DNA from 4 places in the Streptomyces sp. HUAS 31 genome. Region 3 is predicted to be linked to each of the others. Evidence: riboswitches for the same ligand, from Rfam matches in the RefSeq annotation. Region 3 holds a riboswitch; each other region holds the start of a gene.
What was found. Region 3 has a riboswitch for cobalamin ahead of PGH47_RS09755 (cobalamin biosynthesis protein). Riboswitches for the same ligand answer to the same signal wherever they lie in the genome.

Region 1: linked by a shared signal. The riboswitch ahead of PGH47_RS34835 (energy-coupling factor ABC transporter permease) and the one ahead of PGH47_RS09755 (cobalamin biosynthesis protein) in region 3 are both predicted to bind cobalamin.
Region 2: linked by a shared signal. The riboswitch ahead of PGH47_RS12765 (prenyltransferase/squalene oxidase repeat-containing protein) and the one ahead of PGH47_RS09755 (cobalamin biosynthesis protein) in region 3 are both predicted to bind cobalamin.
Region 4: linked by a shared signal. The riboswitch ahead of PGH47_RS28360 (ribonucleoside-diphosphate reductase subunit alpha) and the one ahead of PGH47_RS09755 (cobalamin biosynthesis protein) in region 3 are both predicted to bind cobalamin.

Annotation. Positions count from the first base shown of each region.
Region 1 covers NZ_CP116353.1:7,861,447-7,866,065, forward strand. Annotated here, with positions in the region: gene PGH47_RS34815 (energy-coupling factor ABC transporter ATP-binding protein) at 1-513, opposite strand, end outside; gene PGH47_RS34820 (hypothetical protein) at 510-653, opposite strand; gene cbiQ (cobalt ECF transporter T component CbiQ) at 650-1,399, opposite strand; gene PGH47_RS34830 (energy-coupling factor ABC transporter substrate-binding protein) at 1,403-1,771, opposite strand; gene PGH47_RS34835 (energy-coupling factor ABC transporter permease) at 1,768-2,469, opposite strand; cobalamin riboswitch at 2,500-2,685, opposite strand; gene PGH47_RS34840 (M55 family metallopeptidase) at 2,786-3,619, shown strand; gene PGH47_RS34845 (M20/M25/M40 family metallo-hydrolase) at 3,612-4,619, shown strand, end outside.
Region 2 covers NZ_CP116353.1:2,892,237-2,896,855, reverse strand. Annotated here, with positions in the region: gene PGH47_RS12775 (energy-coupling factor transporter transmembrane component T) at 1-73, opposite strand, end outside; gene PGH47_RS12770 (SCO2322 family protein) at 66-731, opposite strand; gene PGH47_RS12765 (prenyltransferase/squalene oxidase repeat-containing protein) at 728-1,945, opposite strand; adenosylcobalamin-variant (AdoCbl-variant) riboswitch at 2,070-2,164, opposite strand; gene PGH47_RS12760 (alpha/beta fold hydrolase) at 2,746-3,666, shown strand; gene fxsT (FxSxx-COOH system tetratricopeptide repeat protein) at 3,704-4,619, opposite strand, start outside.
Region 3 covers NZ_CP116353.1:2,219,504-2,224,122, forward strand. Annotated here, with positions in the region: gene PGH47_RS09740 (lysozyme) at 1-212, shown strand, start outside; gene PGH47_RS09745 (inorganic phosphate transporter) at 366-1,601, shown strand; gene PGH47_RS09750 (hypothetical protein) at 1,637-1,858, shown strand; cobalamin riboswitch at 2,014-2,133, shown strand; gene PGH47_RS09755 (cobalamin biosynthesis protein) at 2,230-3,171, shown strand; gene PGH47_RS09760 (cobyric acid synthase) at 3,168-4,619, shown strand, end outside.
Region 4 covers NZ_CP116353.1:6,337,922-6,342,540, forward strand. Annotated here, with positions in the region: gene PGH47_RS28355 (ribonucleotide-diphosphate reductase subunit beta) at 1-508, opposite strand, end outside; gene PGH47_RS28360 (ribonucleoside-diphosphate reductase subunit alpha) at 508-2,889, opposite strand; cobalamin riboswitch at 3,015-3,151, opposite strand; gene PGH47_RS28365 (GNAT family N-acetyltransferase) at 3,204-3,710, opposite strand; gene PGH47_RS28370 (ATP-binding protein) at 3,867-4,619, shown strand, end outside.

The sequences.
Region 1 (4,619 bases), 5.6 Mb from region 3:
GGTCGGCTCGTCGAGGATCAGCACGCGAGGCCGCATCGCGACGGCCCCGGCGATGGCCGTGCGCTTGCGCTGCCCGTACGACAGCAGATGCGTGGGCCGGTCGGCCAGCCGGGTGATGTCGAGGGCGGCCAGCGCCTCGTCGACCCGCGCCCGCACCTCTGCGTCCGGCAGGCCGAGGTTGAGCGGGCCGAAGGAGACGTCCTGCGCGACGGACGCGGCGAACAACTGGTCGTCGGGGTCCTGCACCACCAGCTGCACGGTCGTCCGCAGCCGGGTCAGCCCCTTGCGGTCGTACGCGACCGGCGTCCCCTCGACCGTCAACCGGCCGTCGTGCGGCCTGAGTCCGCCGCTCAGCAGCCGCATCAGCGTGGTCTTGCCGCTGCCGTTGCGGCCGAGCAGCGCGAGAGCCCGCCCCTCACGGACGTCGAAGTCGAGGCCGCTGAGCACGACGGGGCCGTCCTCGTAGGCATAGGAGGCACCCCGCAGGGCGACGAGGGCGGTGGGCTCGCTCATGGCAGGGCCTTTTTCGGTGCGGGGGCGGGGGTGGCCGGTGTCGCGAGTGGGGGGTGGCCCGTGGCCGTGAGTGTGGCGGGGCCGGCCTGGTGGGCGTTGGTCGCGTCCCGGGCGGCGACCGGGGCGGTGGGCTCGCTCATGGCAGGGCCCTTTCCAGTACGAGGGTGAGAGCGGCCAGCGCCGCGAGCAGGGCGCAACTCGCGGCCGTGAAACGGACGGAGACCTTCGCCTCGGGCACCAGGACGCGCAGGGTGCCGTCGTAGCCGCGCCCGGCGAGCCCGGCCTGGAGCCGGGTGGCCCTCTCGAAGGACCGCACGAACGCGGTCGCGCCGAGCCCGGCCAGTGAACGCCAGGTCGCGGCGCGGGTGGTGTGCCCGAGGCGGGCCGCCTGTGCCTCCCGCACCCGGCGCACGGAGTCGAGCAGCAGGAAGCTCATGCGGTACGTCACCAGCGCGACGTCCACGACGGGTGCGGGCACTCCCGCCTTCACCAGGCGCGGCAGCAGGTCCGACATCGGCGTGGTGAACGCGAACAGCAGCACCCCGAGCGAGGCCGCCGAGGTGCGCAGCAGCAGTTCACCGGCGCGCAGCGGCCCGTCGGCGGCGAGGGACACGAAGCCCTGCCCGCCGCCGACCTGGACCAGCAGTGTGGCCGCGCCGGTCACGCAGAAACCGAGCGGCACGCGGTACGCCCGCCACAGCCGCCGCCCGGGCACGCCCGCCGGGCCCAGCAGCAGGGTCAGCGCGGTGAGAAGGATCAGCGCGGCCCCCGGCCAGGGCGGCAGGGAGATCGAGAGCACGGTGAGACCGAGCCCGAGCACGGCCTTGTCCACGGGATGACGGCGGCGCCAGCGACTGCTGTGCGCCGCCGCGTCGATCGGCAGCACGTGTCAGACCCTGTCGGCCTTCGACTCCTCGGCGGCACCGGCCGCCGCCTCCTCGCCGACCCGCTCCAGTGCCCGCTGCTCGCCCTGCCTGCGTCCCCGGTGCAGCCCGAAGTAGTAGGCGAGGACACCGGCACCCAGCGCCGCCTGGAGGGAGAACAGAGCCGACTCGATCTCACCGGACGGCGGCTCGTACAGCGGCGAGAACCAGGGCTCGTAGTCCGGCTCGATCTCGGTGATCGCCGTCTCGGCCTCGCCGTCGGCGCCGGTGAACGGCTCCTCCTTGTGGTCGCCCAGGCCGAGCGCCAGCGGCAGCACGGCGAGCGCGGCCACCACGAGCAGCAGCAGGAGGTTGATCTTCGTGTTCCTGCTCATCGGGCCACCGCCTCGGTCTCGCCGCGGGACTGCTTCTTGGTGAGGAGCACGCCCAGCCGGGTCAGTTCGCCCTTGCTGGACTGCACCAGCAGCCGCATCACGAGCACCGTCAGCAGGCCCTCGCTCACCGCCAGCGGGATCTGGGTGATGGCGAAGATGGAGCCGAACTTGCCGAGCGCGCCCACGAATCCGCTGCCCGGGTCGGGGAACGCGAGCGCCAGCTGGACGCTGGTCACGCAGTAGGTGGACAGGTCCGCGACGAACGCGCCGAAGAACACGGCGACCATCAGCGGGACGTCGTAGCGCCGCAGCAGCTTGTAGATCGCGTAGCCGGCCCAGGGTCCGACGATCGCCATCGAGAAGACGTTGGCGCCGAGCGTGGTCAGACCGCCGTGCGCGAGCAGCAGTGCCTGGAACAGCAGCGTGATGGTGCCCAGCACGGCCATGATCGGCGGCCGGAACAGGATGGCGCCCAGGCCCGTGCCGGTGGGATGCGAACAGCTGCCGGTCACCGACGGCAGCTTCAGGGCGGAAAGGACGAAGGTGAAGGCCCCGGATGCGCCGAGCAGCAGTGTGCTCTCGGGATGCTCCCTGACCTCACGGGTGAGTGACCGTACTCCGTGTACGACGAACGGCGCGGACGCGACGCCCCAGGCGACCGCGTGCGCCGGGGGCAGGAAACCCTCGGCTATGTGCATGGCTCAGCAGACCCTCTCCAGCACCTCGTGGATGGTTGACGTGCCTTGGCCGGTCTCCTGGCTGACGGGTGACACCGCCCGTGCTCCGCCTTCCCGGGTCGCAAGGACCCAGTGGCTTGCCCGCGAGGGCAGGAGCCGGACTTCCCGATTCACAGTGGCGAGGGCCGCACCGGCATCACACCGGATTTCCCGTTCACCAAGGCGTGGTGACATTAGTGCCCTTGGCGGGTGGCTGACAAGCACACCCCAAAGGTGTGAAAGCGGCGTTCGTCCGCTTCGTGGCGGGTTCCCTCCCGGGCGCGTAACGTGATCGAGCATGAAGATCCTCATCAGCGCCGACATGGAGGGCGCCACCGGTGTGACCTGGCCGGCCGACGTGCTTCCGGGGACTCCCCAGTGGGAGCGCTGCCGGGCGATGTTCACCTCGGACGTCGATGCCGCCGTGCTGGGATTCCTCGACGGCGGTGCCGACGCCGTCCTCATCAATGAGGCGCACTGGTCCATGCGCAATCTGCTGCTCGAACGGCTCGACGAGCGGGCCGAGATGCTCACAGGTCGGCACAAGACGCTGTCCATGGTCGAGGGCGTGCAGCACGGCGACGTGGACGGCATCGCCTTCGTCGGCTACCACGCGGGCGCCGGCATGGAGGGTGTCCTCGCGCACACCTACCTCGCGAACCAGATCACAGGCGTGTGGCTGAACGACGTCCGGGCCAGTGAGGGCCTGCTGAACGCGCACGTCGTCGCCGAGTACGGCGTGCCCGTGGTGCTCGTCACCGGCGACGACCTGGCCTGCGAGGACGCGCTCGGCTACGCGCCGGAGGCGCTGAAGGTCGCCGTCAAGGACCACGTCTCGCGGTACGCCGCCGTGTGCCGTACGCCGGGCAGGACCGCCGCCGACATCCGTGCCGCGGCCAAGGAGGCGGCCGCTCTGGCGGTCCGTCACGAGCCGGTGTTCGGGGGACCGTTCACCGTCGCCGTCGAGTTCGACGCCGAACACCTCGCGATGGCCGTCACCGTCGTTCCCGGCGTCGAACGTATCGGCGAGCGCAAGGTGGCGTACACCAGCGAGCGAATGTACGAGGGAATCCGTACCTTCAAGGCGGTCACCACGATCGCCTCGGCCTCGGTGGAGGAGCAGTATGGCTGACGGGCAGGCACTGGACGAAGTCGTCACGTTCACCTCCGACCTCATCCGCATCGACACGACCAACCGCGGCGGCGACTGCCGGGAGCGCCCCGCCGCCGAGTACGCGGCCGCGCGGCTGGCCGAGGCGGGTCTGGAACCCGCCCTGCTGGAGCGCACCGAGGGCCGGACCAACGTCGTCGCGCGCATCGAGGGCACCGACCCGTCGGCGGACGCGCTCCTCGTGCACGGTCACCTGGACGTGGTGCCCGCACAGGCCGGCGAGTGGAGTGTGCACCCCTTCTCCGGGGAGATCCGCGACGGCGTCGTGTGGGGCCGGGGCGCGGTCGACATGAAGAACATGGACGCGATGATCCTCGCCGTCGTGCGGTCCTGGGCCCGCGAGGGCGTACGGCCCCGCCGGGACGTCGTGATCGCGTTCACCGCCGACGAGGAGGCCAGCGCCGAGGACGGCTCCGGGTTCCTCGCCGACCGGCACGCCGCGCTGTTCGAGGGCTGCACCGAGGGCATCGGCGAGTCCGGCGCGTTCACCGTCCACGACGGCAGCGGCCGGCAGCTCTACCCCCTCGCCGCCGGCGAGCGCGGCACCGGCTGGGTCAAGCTCACCGCCCACGGGCGCGCCGCGCACGGCTCGCGGCCCAACCGGGAGAACGCCGTCACCCGGCTCGCCGCCGCCGTCACCCGCATCGGCGCCCACGAGTGGCCGCTCAGGCTCACCCCGACCGTTCGCGCGGCCCTCACCGAACTCGCCGCGCTCTACGGCCTCGACGCAGACCTGGACGACGTGGACGGCCTGCTGGAGAAGCTCGGCCCGGCCGCCCGGCTGGTCGAGGCGACCGTCCGCAACAGCGCCAACCCGACCATGCTGGAGGCCGGTTACAAGGTCAACGTCATCCCCGGGGAGGCCGTCGCGTATGTCGACGGCCGATATCTCCCGGGTCACGAGGACGAGTTCCGCGCCACCCTTGACCAGCTCACCGGGCCTGACGTGAACTGGGAGTTC
Region 2 (4,619 bases), 670 kb from region 3:
GGAACTGCGCGATCAGCCACGACTGTGCCGCGGAGGACCAGCCTCCCGTCCGGGGCGCGGTGCGCTCAAGCATCCCCGCGCCGCCGTGCCTGCCAGACCGCCGCCGCCCCCAGCACCACCACCACGGCGATGCCCGCGACCAGGCCGAGCGAGAGCCCGCCGTCCGAGTCGTCCTCGGCCGCGCCGGCGGTCTGCCCGGCCGCGGTCGGCTGCCCGGTCTCCCGGCCGCCCCCCGACACCTGATCGCCGCAGCCCTTCTGCGGATACCCGGTGATCGCGCACAACAGGGCGTTGGTGTCGTAGCGCAGGGGCTTGGCGACGGCCGCGAGGGCCTCGGCCGTGGTCGCGTCGGGAGCCACCCGGGCACAGGCCGTACGGCGGGCGGGAGGCGTCTCGCCGGACGGGGCGTCGGCCGCCGTACCGAAGTCGATGACCAGGGCGATTCGCTTCTTGCCGTCCTCGGCGGGCGTCCTGGCGCAGATCACCGCGAACTCGGCCGCGCCCCTGGGCTGTGTCGCGTCCTTCGAGTCCTCGCTCACGGCGAACCGGAAGCCCTGGACGTCACCGTCGGAGGGGCGGGCGAGGGAGGGGCCCTGGGTGGCGTAGACCCACGTGTCGCCCTGGCGCTCCCAGAAGGACCAGTAGCGGTAGCCGGCCGCCTGCGCGCCCTGGGCCGCGCCGGTCAGCAGGACCAGCGCGGCCAGGAGCGGGGCGAGCACGCGGCGGATCACGCCTGGGGGCCCTTCTTGCGGCCGCTCAGCAGGAAGCCGATGCCGATGCCGACGACGAGGAAGATGCCGACGTACCACCAGACCCCGAAGGGACTGTCGTCCTTGGTCTTCTCCTCGTTCGTGGCCTTCGTCGCGGCCTGCGGTGCGGGGCCGGTGGCGTTGAGCTGCTTCACCAGGTCGGCGCCGCCGAAGTCGCGGGGGTCGGCGCCGGTGGCGTGGGCGGCGAGGATCAGCTGGGCGTAGGCGGCCGGGCCGCTCTGCTTCGCCCACTTCGCGGAGTTCTGCTCCAGCCAGCGCAGCGGCTTCTCGGCGGCGTCGGCACCGGAGAGAGCGGCCAGCGCGACGACCGCGTCGGCGGTGTTGCCGTAGTCGGGCTGGTCCTCGGCGCCGGGGAGGGTGGAGGTGAGGTGGCCGTCCTTGGCGAGGGCGTCGGTGAGGTAGGCGGCGCCGTTGACGGCGGCCTGCTGCGAGGACGGGTAGCCGCCGTCGGTGCAGTCCGCGGCGGGCGCGTCCTTGCCGGGGCTCACGACGAGGCCCTTGCCGAGCGAGCCGAGGACGCCGGCCGCGGTGGCGTCGGCGTTGGCGAGCAGTTTGCCCTTCTTGTCGGGCTGGAAGGCGAAGGCGCCGCCGTCGTCGTCCTTGCAGGGCAGGGCGAGCTCGTTGAGGGCGTCGTAGGCCGTCTTCCCGTCCTTGCGTACGTCCGCCGGCTTCTCCCCGGCAGTGGTGAGCGCACCGATCACCACGGACGTGGAGTTGGTGTCGCTGGCCCCGCCCGGCATGTATCCCCAGCCGCCGTCCTTGTTCTGGACGGACTTCAGCCAGGTCACGGCCTTGGAGACGGCGGCGTCGTGCCCGCCGAGCGCGACCAGCGCCTGGACGGCGGCGGCCGTGTTGTTGGTGTCGACGAGGGTCTTGGCGTCGCAGTCGGCGCCGGCGTCGGCACGGTAGGGCGCGAAGGCCCCGTTCGCGCACTGCTGCGTGAGCAGCCAGTCCACGGCCTTCGGGGCGGGCTTCACCCCGACGGTGTTCTGAGCGAGCATCGCGAGGGACTGCCGCCAGACGCCGTCGTAGGTGGGATCGGTGGTGCCGTACAGCTCGGCGGGGTACGTGGGCTTCGGCGAGGCCGAGGGGGAGGAGTCGGCGGCTATGGCCGGCGCGGCCGCGCCGATCACGACGGCGGCGGCCAGGACCGCGGCGCTGCGACGGACGTACATGATCGGCGGGTGCCCTTCCCTAAGGGGAACCGGGCAGCACAGGGGAGACCCCGGCGGCTCGGCTCCGTATACCTCGACGGTGCCGCACTCCGGCGGACTGCCGGGGCACGTGAGCCGGTCACTTCCCGTACGCGGCGATCCGGCTCACCGGCCTTCGACGACGACCGGTTCACGGTTGCGGGTCAGCGCCGGATTTGCACCGGCTTTCCCACGTACGGGTGTGATGACGACGGCGACACTCTACCCGGGGGTAGGTGGGGGGCGAGAGGGGGCTGGGGGCGGCGGAGGCGGTCCGGTGCCGAGCGAGGTCGAGGGTGGCCGGTTCGGCTGGATTTCGCCCATGGATGTTGCAGGGGTTGCCGAGCTTCATGGTGGGCGTGTGCATGATCCCGGCCGGGGCATCGGCTCTTCCTCGCGGACGGATCGGTATCGGCCGACGTCAGGATGCGAGGCGTGTCGAGTGGCTCCATCATGTGGGTACTGCCCTCGGACCGCGTGATCGCCGCCCTTGGGCGTTGCGATCACAGAAGTGTCAAACCAAACATGGATTTTGCGCCGAATGGCTATCGGTGTGGCTGGAATGACCTGCCGGAGGGTGGGAATCCTCTACCGTTTGGTCGGTGCGAGCGGCCTGCGGGACGCGCAACCGTCACCCCGTGGCATTGCGTCTTACGGAAAACCCTTGGTCCGTCGCGAATGACGGCTGGTTTGTGTGTCGACTGGCGCTCTGACGGGCGGGATGCTGATTCTCTGGGTCCTGCTCCGGGCGGCCGCGGCGCTGGCGACGGGAGGCACACCTGGTGTTGGGAAGTGTCAAGAGCGGCGATGGCAGGCTGCTCTTCTTCGAGACGTCGGGGGACCCGAAGGGCCACCCGGTGTTCTTGCTGCATGGCACTCCGGGCAGCAGGGTCGGTCCGCGTCCACGGACCAGCGTTCTCTACAAGCTGGGCATCCGGCTCATCTCCTACGACCGGCCGGGGTACGGGGAGTCGCAGCGGTTAAAAGGCCGCGCTGTGCGTCACGCCGCCGCGGATGTGGCGGCCATCGCCGACCAGTTGAATCTTGGACCGTTTTCCGTGCTGGGCCGTTCTGGTGGCGGGCCGCATGCGTTGGCGTGTGCGGCGCTGCTTCCGGACAGAGTCGCCAGTGCTGCCGTTCTGGTCAGCATCGCTCCTCCCGATGCGGACGGGCTCGAATGGTTCGAGGGGATGGCCCCGTCCAACGTCATCGCCTACAAGGCCGCCCGAGCGGCTCTCCGCGATGGTTCCGAGGAGTGCCTGGAAAAGCTCAAGGCCAACCTGGCCAGCAACGCGGATGCCATTCGTGACAAGCCGGAGTCACTGCTGGGGTTACTGACTCCGGAGATGCCCACGGCAGACAAGGCTGTGGTGGGACACGGTGGGATCCGCGGCCTGCTCCTCGCCAACTACGAGACCAGTGTGGTGCGCTCCTCGTTCGGCTGGCTCGACGACGTGCTGTCCTTCCGACGGGACTGGGGCTTTGAGCCGGGCAAGATCGTCGAAGTCCCGCTGCTGCTTTGGCACGGTGAGCACGACACCTTCTCGCCCGTCGGTCACTTCCGATGGCTTGCCGAACGCATTCCCTCAGCGACTGCCGTGCTGAAGCCAGGGGCGGCTCACTTCGCCGCGCTGCCGGCCGTACCGGAAATACTCGCTTGGCTTCGCGACCGTGCTCGCGAGCGCTTCGGGGCCGCCGTGTAGCGGATGTGCTCGCCGACGTGGGCGAGCACATCGCAGATCAGATCGGGTGCGGGTCGAACTCCCAGCCCGACCGACTCCACTCGCGCAGGGCCAGAGCGCGGGGATGATCGGCCCCGAGCCGCGCGGTGATCGCGCCCAGCACTTCCTCACGCAGCCGGTCGGCCGCCTCGCTCTCTCCCAACTCGTTCAGGACCACTGCCAGGTTGGCCGCGCAGACCAGTGGGGCGGGGTGCTGGTCGTCGTTGAGGACATCGCGAAGCCGGTCCAGTACCTCCTCGTAGGTAGCGCGGGCCCGTCCACGCTGCCCCAGTGCGGCCTGGGCATTGGCCAGGTTCACCCGGCACATCAGGGTGAACGGGTGGTCGTCGTCGAAGATCGCCGCGAAGACCCTTGCGGCTTGCTCGGCGTGTGCCAGTGAGGAAGCCGCCTCGTTGGCCGTGTAGAGCAGTACGGCCAGGTTCGCGTAGCAGGCTGCTGTGTAGGGGTGTTGGTCTTGGAAGAACCGACGGCAGTCGTCCAGGACCCGGCGGGCCAGCTCGAGGGCCTCTTCGGTACGACCCTGCGCGCCCAGGATCCCGGCCAGGCCCAGGTGGAGCAGCAGCCGGTTGGGCGAGGCCGACCCTTCCTCGGAGGGAAGGTTGGACAGCACCGTGCGTGTCAGGTCCTCCGCTTCCTGGGCCCGGCCCATCTGGTGCAGGGCACCCGACAGCGCTTTGCCCGCGTTGATGGTGGTGGGAGCGGACGGCCCGAACTGCTGATGGGAGAGGCATTGGTCGTAGGTCCGCCGCAACGGAAGCTCGGATCCGGCGTAGTCGCCGCAGTCGAGGAGATCGCGGGCGTAACTGATGGTTGATGCCCGGGTGTAGGCATGTTCCGGGCCGAGGATCTTGTTCCGGGTCTCCATGGTCTTGCGGTCCAGCCGCAGCGCGTCCGTGTACTGCCCCAACACCCGC
Region 3 (4,619 bases):
GGTGGAACACCTGCACCGGCACCAGCCGCGCCTTCGCCTCGAACCACGCTCTGTGGATAGCCCGCTACAATTCGTCGACGGCCGGTTCGATGCCGGCCGGATGGCAGTTCTGGACCTTCTGGCAGTACGACAACGCCGGCGGCCTGCCGGGTGACCAGAATCTCTTCAACGGGTCCATGACCCAGCTGAGGAAGTTCGCCCGGGGCCAGTAGCCCCGCAGCGTCCGGGCCGCGCGTCGACCGCCCTCGCCGAGGTTGCCTCATCCGGCCCTCCCGGACACTGTGCGGCCCACCCCAGTTCACCTTGCGTTCACCCAGGTTACCTACGTTCGTCCAGCCAATGACCTCGAACGATTGCCTGGGTAAATGGAAAACTTCTCGCTGATCCTCGCGATTGTGGTGGTAACCGCACTCGCGTTCGATTTCACGAACGGTTTCCACGACACCGCCAACGCGATGGCCACCACCATCTCGACCGGTGCGCTCAAGCCCAAGGTCGCGGTGGCCATGTCCGCCGTGCTGAACCTTGTCGGCGCCTTCCTCTCCGTGGAGGTCGCCAACACGATCTCCAAAGGTCTCGTCGACGAGACCGGCATCCGTCCCGAGGTCATCTTCGCCGCGTTGGTCGGCGCGATCCTCTGGAATCTGCTCACCTGGCTGGTGGGCCTGCCCTCCAGTTCCTCGCACGCCCTGATGGGCGGTCTGATCGGCGCCACCATCGCCTCGGCCGGCGTCGGCGCGGTCCACGGCGACGCGCTCGTCACCAAGGTGCTGATCCCGGCGATCGCCGCCCCGCTGGTCGCGGGCATCGCCGCGTTCCTGGGCACCCGCCTGACCTACAGCCTCGGCAAGAAGGCCGACGGCCAGGCCGCCGCCAAGGGCTACCGGACCGGCCAGATAGCCTCCGCCGGCCTGGTCTCCCTCGCGCACGGCACCAACGACGCGCAGAAGACGATGGGCATCATCACCCTCGCCCTGGTCGCCGGCGGCGTCGTCGCCCCCGACTCGGACCCGCCCATGTGGGTCATCCTCTCCGCGGGTCTGGCCATCGCTCTCGGCACCTACCTCGGCGGCTGGCGCATCATCCGCACCATGGGCAAGGGCCTGACCGACCTTCAGCCGCAGCAGGGCTTCGCCGCCCAGACCAGCGCGGCCACCGTCATCCTGGCCTCCTCCCACCTCGGCTTCTCCCTCTCCACCACGCACTCCGTCTCCGGCTCGGTGATGGGCGCCGGCCTCGGCCGCAAGGGCGGCGTCGTCCGCTGGTCCACGGCCACCCGGATGTTCGTCGCCTGGGGCCTGACCCTGCCGGCCGCCGCCCTGGTCGGCGCGCTCGCGGAGTACGTCACGGGCTTCGGCACCTGGGGCACGGCCGTCGTCGCCGTCTTCCTGGTCGCCTCCAGCGCCGCGATCTGGAAGATCTCCCGCCGCGAGGTCGTCGACCACACCAACGTCAACGACAGCGACGAGGCGCCCGGCGTGGTCACCACCGCCATCGCCGCCGTCACCCCGCCCCCGGCGGGCACGCCGGCCGAGGACCTCTCGGCCACGATTCCGGCCCCGTCGTCCTCCGAGCCCGCGTCCTCGCAGGCCACCGTCTGACCGCCCCGTAATCCGGCTATCCAGAAAGTAGAAGCATGAAGATCGACTGGGCGGCACTCGGCTCCGTCTTCGGCGTCAGCCTCGTGGTCACGGTGGCCCTGGTGGGCCTGTTCACCCTCGGCGTCGCGGGTCTCTCGCGCCGCGAACGGGCCGTGGCCCAGGGCGACTCGGCCTCGCTCGCGGTCACCGGCGCCTATGCCTGCTTCGCGGCCTGCGCGGCGGCCGTGGGCTACGGGATCTATCTGATCGTGGCGTGACCCACAGGCCCGTCGTGGCCTGACCCACAACACGCGAAACACCCGAGGTGCGGGACGGACGACCGTCCCGCACCTCGCTGCTGTGTGGGCCTTCGCACACTCTCCCGTCGCAGGTCAACGGCAAGTTGACGCCCCTCGGAACCCCGTGGTGGACTTCCGGGGCCAAGTACGACGGCAGAAGAGGAAGCCGGTGAGAATCCGGCGCGGTCCCGCCACTGTCACCGGGGTAGCAATCCCCGGGAGCCAGGAACTCTCGCCGTCGGTCTCGTCGAACCAGGGCGCGGACACCCTGAGTGAGGACACAACGCGATGCTCGCCTGCCGATCGACATGCAGTAGACCCTCGTCCGGCCGTACGGTCGGCTGACCCCGATGCGAGCCGATCGCGTCTTCGCGTACGGCGCCGCCGCCGGGCTCCTCGGTGACCTGCTGCTCGGCGATCCCCGCCGGGGGCATCCGGTCGCCGCGTTCGGACGGGCCGCGGCCGCCGTGGAACGGGTGTTGTGGCGCGACGACCGCGCACGCGGCGCCCTGCACACCGCCGTGTGCGCCGGTGGCGCCGTTGCCCTGGGTGCCGTCGCCGCCCGTGTCGTCCGTACCTCTCCGGCCGCCTCCCTCGCGCTGACCGGCGCCGCCACCTGGGCGGTCGTCGGGGGCACCTCGCTCGCCCGGGAGGCCCGTGCCGTCGGGCGGGCCCTGGAGGCGGGGGACGTCGAGGGGGCCCGGGCGCGGCTGCCGCATCTGTGCGGCCGGGATCCGCAGGCGCTGGACGCGGACGGGATCGCGCGGGCGGTCGTGGAGTCCGTCGCCGAGAACACCTCCGACGCGGTCGTGGGCGCCCTGGTGTGGGGGGCCGTCGGCGGGGTGCCCGGACTGCTCGGCTTCCGGGCCGTGAACACGCTCGACGCGATGGTCGGGCACCGGTCGCCCAAGTACCTGCGCTACGGCTGGGCTTCGGCCCGCCTCGACGACGTGGCCGGCTGGCCGGGGGCGCGGCTGACGGCCGTACTCGCCACTCTCGCCGGCGACGATCCCCGGGGGGCGGTGCGGGCCTGGCGTGCCGATGCCGCCGCGCATCCGAGCCCCAACGCCGGGCCCGTCGAAGCCTCGTTCGCGGGAGCCCTCGGGGTGCGGCTGGGCGGGACCCTCTCCTACGGCGGCCGGGTCGAGCACCGTCCCGTGCTGAACGGGAACGGACGGGCCGTGGGCGTCCACGACGTCGAGCGGGCCGTACGGCTGTCGAAGCGTGTGAGTTGGCTGGCGCTCGGCGTGTGTGTCGCCGCGCGCAGTATCGCGAAGGGGCGTACCTCATGACGGGCGGTGGCCTTCTTGTCGCCGGCACCACCTCCGACGCGGGCAAGAGCGTCGTCACGGCCGGGATCTGCCGGTGGCTGGTACGGCAGGGGGTGAAGGTCGCGCCGTTCAAGGCGCAGAACATGTCCCTGAACTCGTTCGTGACGCGCGAGGGCGCCGAGATCGGGCGGGCGCAGGCCATGCAGGCCCAGGCGTGCCGGGTCGAGCCGACCGCGCTGATGAACCCCGTGCTGCTCAAGCCCGGCGGTGAGCAGAGCAGTCAGGTCGTGCTGCTGGGCAAGCCGGTGGGCGAGCTGAGCGCGCGCGGCTACCACGGCGGTCGGCAGCAGCAGTTGCTCGGGACGGTGCTGGAGTGCCTCGCCGAGTTGCGGGGCACGTATGACGCGGTGATCTGTGAGGGGGCCGGCTCTCCGGCCGAGATCAATCTGCGGCGGACCGACATCGTCAACATGGGCATCGCCCGCAATGCCGGGCTGCCGGTGCTCGTCGTCGGCGACATCGACCGCGGCGGCGTCTTCGCCTCCTTCTTCGGGACCGTCGCGCTGCTGTCCCGTCAGGACCAGGAGCTGATCGCCGGGTTCCTCGTCAACAAGTTCCGCGGCGACGTGTCGCTGCTCGAACCCGGCCTCGACATGCTGCACGACCTCACCGGGCGGCGGACGTACGGCGTCCTGCCCTTCCGGCACGGTCTCGGCATCGACGAGGAGGACGGGATGGGGGTCCCCCCGCTCGAGCGAAGCCGAGAGTGGGGGAGGATCTCACTGCGGGGCGCCGTACGGGAGTCGGAGGTCTCCTCCCCCTTCGGTGCGGACGTGCTGCGCGTCGCCGTGTGTGCCGTGCCGCTGATGTCCAACTTCACCGACGTCGACGCCCTCGCCGCCGAACCCGGCGTCGTCGTGCGGTTCGTGGACCGGCCGGAGGAACTGGCCGACGCGGACCTGGTCGTGGTCCCCGGCACCCGGGGCACCGTCCGCGCCCTGGAGTGGCTCCGGGAGCGCGGGCTCGCGCGGGCCCTGGTCCGCAGGGCCGCCGAGGGGCGGCCGATCCTCGGCATCTGCGGCGGCTTCCAGCTCCTCGGCGAGCACATCGAGGACGACGTGGAGAGCCGGCGCGGACAGGTCGAGGGGCTCGGGGTGCTGCCCGTCCGGGTGCGGTTCGCCCGGGAGAAGACCCTGACCCGGCCGGTCGGCGAGGCCCTCGGAGAGTCGGTCGAGGGGTACGAGATCCACCACGGGGTCGCCGAGGTGACAGGAGGAGAACCCTTCTTGGACGGCTGCCGGGTCGGCCGGACCTGGGGCACGCACTGGCACGGCTCGCTGGAGTCGGACGGCTTCAGGCGGGCGTTCCTGCGCGAGGTGGCGGCCGCCGCGGGCCGCCGGTTCGTGCCGGCGCCCGACACCTCGTTCGCCGCGCTGCGCGAGGAGCAGCTCGACCGGCTCGGCGATCTC
Region 4 (4,619 bases), 4.1 Mb from region 3:
TCAGCAGGAAGCGACGCCGGTCGGCCTTGGTCTGCAGGCTCTCCAGCTTCTCGACCTCGTTGATCCACCTGAAGCAGAACTCGGCCTTCTCGCGGATCGAGGGAATGTTCTCGACGGCGTCGAAGGCGGCCGCCCTGTCCTCCGGGTCGGGGAGGTAGGTGTCCAGCAGCGTCAGATAGAACTGGACGTGCACGGCCTCCTCGAAGAGCTGGCGCGACAGGTACAGGCGCGCCTCCGGGGAGTTGATGTGCTTGTACAGCGTCAGCACCAGGTTGTTCGCCACGATCGAGTCGCCCGTCGCGAAGAACGCGACCAGCCGGCCGATCATGTGCTGCTCACCCTCGGACAGCTTCGCGAGGTCGGCGACGTCCGAGTGGAGGTCGACCTCCTCCACGGTCCAGGTGTTCTTGATGGCGTCCCGGTAGCGCTCGTAGAAGTCCGGGTAGCGCATGGGACGCAGGGTCAGCTCGAAGCCCGGGTCGAGGAGATTGGCGTTACGGGTACTCATTACTGGCAGGCCTCGCAGGACTCGGGGTTCTCAAGGGAGCAGGCGACGGCGTCGGGCTCGGCGACCTGCTGGACGGGGATGGTCTTCTCGGACTGGGCGGCCTGGCCCTGGGCGGCGCGGGCGATGCGGGTCGCCGGGCGCGAGCGCAGGTAGTACGTCGTCTTGAGGCCCGACTTCCAGGCGTACGCGTACATCGAGGAGAGCTTGCCGATGGTCGGCGTCTCCAGGAACAGGTTCAGGGACTGCGACTGGTCGAGGAACGGGGTGCGGGCCGCCGCCATGTCGATCAGGCCGCGCTGCGGGATCTCCCAAGCAGTGCGGTACAGCGCCCGGACGTCCGCCGGGATCCAGGCGAAGTCCTGCACCGAGCCGTTGGCCTCGCGCAGCGCCTCGCGGGTGCGGGCGTCCCAGACGCCCAGCGCCTTCAACTCGTCGACCAGGTAGGAGTTGACCTGGAGGAACTCGCCGGAGAGCGTCTCGCGCTTGAACAGGTTGGACACCTGCGGCTCGATGCACTCGTAGACACCGGCGATGGAGGCGATGGTGGCGGTCGGCGCGATGGCGAGCAGCAGGCTGTTGCGCAGGCCCGTTGTCGTGATCCGCTCGCGCAGCGCCGCCCAGCGCTCCGGCCAGGTGAGCTCGACGCCGTAGTGGTCGGGGTGCAGCACACCCTGGGCGGTACGGGTCTTCTCCCAGGCCGGCAGCGGTCCGCTGCGCTCGGCGAGGTCGGCGGACGCCTCGTACGCGGCGAGCATGATCCGCTCGGCGATGCGCGTGGAGAGCTCTTTCGCCTCGGCCGAGTCGAACGGCAGCCGCAGCTTGAAGAAGACGTCCTGGAGGCCCATCGCGCCAAGGCCCACCGGCCGCCACTTGGCGTTGGAGCGGCCCGCCTGCTCGGTCGGGTAGAAGTTGATGTCGACGACTCGGTCGAGGAAGGTGACGGCCGTGCGGACCGTCTCGTCCAGGCGCTCCCAGTCGATCTCGCCGCCGGTCACGAAGGCGCCGAGGTTGACCGAACCCAGGTTGCAGACCGCCGTCTCGCCGTCGTCGGTGACCTCCAGGATCTCCGTGCAGAGGTTGGAGGAGTGCACGACATGGCCCGGCAGGGCCGTCTGGTTGGCGGTGCGGTTGGCGGCGTCCTTGAAGGTCATCCAGCCGTTGCCGGTCTGCGCGAGGGTGCGCATCATGCGGCCGTACAGATCGCGGGCCGGGATGGTCTTGCGCGCGAGCCCTCGCTCCTCGGCCTTGCGGTAGGCCGCGTCGAACTCCTCGCCCCACAGGTCGACCAGCTCGGGCACGTCGGCGGGGGAGAACAGGGACCACTGGGCATCGGCGTTGACCCGGCGCATGAACTCGTCCGGGATCCAGTGCGCGAGGTTCAGGTTGTGCGTACGGCGGGCGTCCTCACCGGTGTTGTCCCGCAGCTCCAGGAACTCCTCGATGTCGGAGTGCCAGGTCTCCAGGTAGACCGCGGCCGCGCCCTTGCGCCGGCCGCCCTGGTTCACGGCGGCGACCGAGGCGTCCAGCGTCTTCAGGAACGGGACGATGCCGTTGGAGTGCCCGTTGGTGCCGCGGATCAGCGAACCCCGGGAGCGGATGCGGGAGTACGACAGGCCGATGCCGCCGGCGTGCTTCGACAGGCGGGCGACCTGGTGGTAGCGGTCGTAGATGGAGTCGAGCTCGTCCTTGGGGGAGTCCAGGAGGTAGCAGGACGACATCTGGGGGTGCCGGGTGCCGGAGTTGAAGAGCGTGGGGGAGGACGGCAGGTAGTCGAGGCGGCTCATCAGGCCGTAGAGCGCGGCGACTTCGTCGACGGAGCGGGTGGTGTCGTCCTCGGCGAGACCGGCGGCGACACGCAGCATGAAGTGCTGGGGCGTCTCGATCACCTTGCGGGTGATGGGGTGCCGCAGCAGGTACCGGCTGTGCAGGGTGCGCAGGCCGAAGTAGCCGAAACGGTCGTCGGCGGCCGTGTCGACCAGGGCGTCCAGGCGGGCCGCGTGCAGACGCGCGAACTCGGCCGTGCGGTCGGCGATGAGGCCCTCGCGGTGGCCGACCGCGACCGACTCGGTGAAGGACGTCACACCCTGCGAGGCGGCCTCGGCGGCGATGGAGATGGTCAGCAGCCGGGCGGCGAGCCTGCTGTAGGCGGGGTCCTCGGAGATGAGACCGGCCGCCGCCTCGGTGGCCAGCTCGCGCAGCTCCGCCTCGTCGGCCCGGGCGGACCGGCCGCGCAGCGCGGCGGCGGCGACCCGGCCGGGGTCGGCGTCGGGGAGGTCGGCGGTCAGCTCGGCCAGGAGCCGCAGCAACGCGGTTCCGGGGGCGTCCGCGTCGGTCGGGACCGATGGGACGACTGAGGCCGGATCTGCTGGCGCGATGGTCACGTGGGGGCTCTCCCTCGCTCGGCACGGGGGCCTTGCGGAGGGCAGGGGGCAGCACACGAGCGCACGCGGCGTCGCGTCCACCGGCCCATTCCACGAGGCCCGGACGTCAGGGCGCACCGGCCGGTCGGCCGGGCGCGCTGTCGGCAGGTCCTCGGACTGACTCCTGTGCACAACTGTGGGAACAGACATGCACAAGTACACCGTTGCGGGACAGTTCCGGATTCGCACCGGATTCCCCTGCGGCGACAGCGAGCATGAGCATACATCTTGTGCTCACCCGCCACGCCACCCCCAGATGTTGTGTCGCGCTGGTTTCAGAGCGTCAACTCATAGGTGAGGAGAGTGATGTCGACGAGCTGCGGGATCGGATTCCAGTCCCGCTCGGGTGTACGAACGAAACCCAGCCGTTCGTAGATGCGGTGGGCGCCGTGCATGGTGCGCTGGGTCGACAGGACGATCCGTACGCAGCCCTCCGTGGCCCGGGCGCGGTCGACGCAGGCGCGGACGAGGGCCTCGCCGGCGCCGCGTCCGCGGCCCGCCCGGTCGACGGCGAGCATCCGGATCTCGGCCTCGCCGGAGCGCGCGATGTCGGCCATGGGGCCGCCGCTCGGCACGAAGGTCACCCCGCCCAGCAGCCGGCCGTCCGCGACGGCCACGAGCACCTCGGCGGCGGCCGCGCGCTTGGCCACGTCCCTGAGCTCGCCGAGGTACTCGTCGCTCTCGCCGAAGTCGAGGAGTCCGTCGTGGAGATAGGCCCGGGCGGTGATCTCGCCGAGCGCGTCGAACTCGTCGGGTTCCGCCGGGCGGATCGCGATGTCCATGGGCCCGAGTCTGCCGGACGGCCGGGTGGGCGGGCCCGGGGTTTTCCGCCGAGGGCCGCCGGGTTGCGGGGAGTTCCGGGAGTGCTTCCATGGAGATAGGTGTCGGCGCCCCGCGGTCGCTCCGTTTCGAGAGCCGTTCTCGGAAGGAGACGAACGATGACGAGGGTCGTCGGCAGTCCGCCCGGCAAGAAGCGGCCGCGCAACGCGCCGATGGCGACGCTGGCTCCGAGGCGGGCGGCCGACCGGGTCAGACAGGGGTTCGTGGGCCACCGGCACAAGATGGCGATCCGCCTGGAGGCACGCGGTGGAACCGCCCGCCCCAAGAAGTGGCGCCGGTGGTTCACCTACACCAACGTCACCCGGGCCATCTGGACGGTGGCCGCGCTGGCCGTGCTCGCGTGGGTGGTGGAGGGCCTGTACATCGTGATCGCGGGCCACACGACCGGCTTCGAGAAGTGGCGGCAGGACAACGACGGCTTCGAAACGGTCATGCGCTTCGTCGGCCCGGTGCTCGCCGCGTCGCTCGCCGCCACGCTCTTCCTGTTCTGGTGGTACCGGTGGACCAAGCGGCGCTATCTCGCCAAGGCACGGGACGACCCTCACGGGATGGTCCTCACCGCCGGCCCGGACACCGCGGAGATCGTGGGCCGGGAGGAGATCGCCCAGGTCATCGCCGAGCGGCTGCGCGAGCGCGCCACGCGCCGGCCCTATCTGCTGGTCGGCGGTGTCGGCGTCGGCAAGACCGCCGTCCTGGTACGGCTCACCGAACTGCTGGCGGAGCACAACGCCGTACCTGTGCCGATCCGGCTGCGGGACGCGAACGGCGCCACCGACCTGAACTTCGAACGCATGGCCAAGCAGCGCTTCACCGAAGAGGCACCCAGGGGCATCCTCGCCCGCGGCAAGACC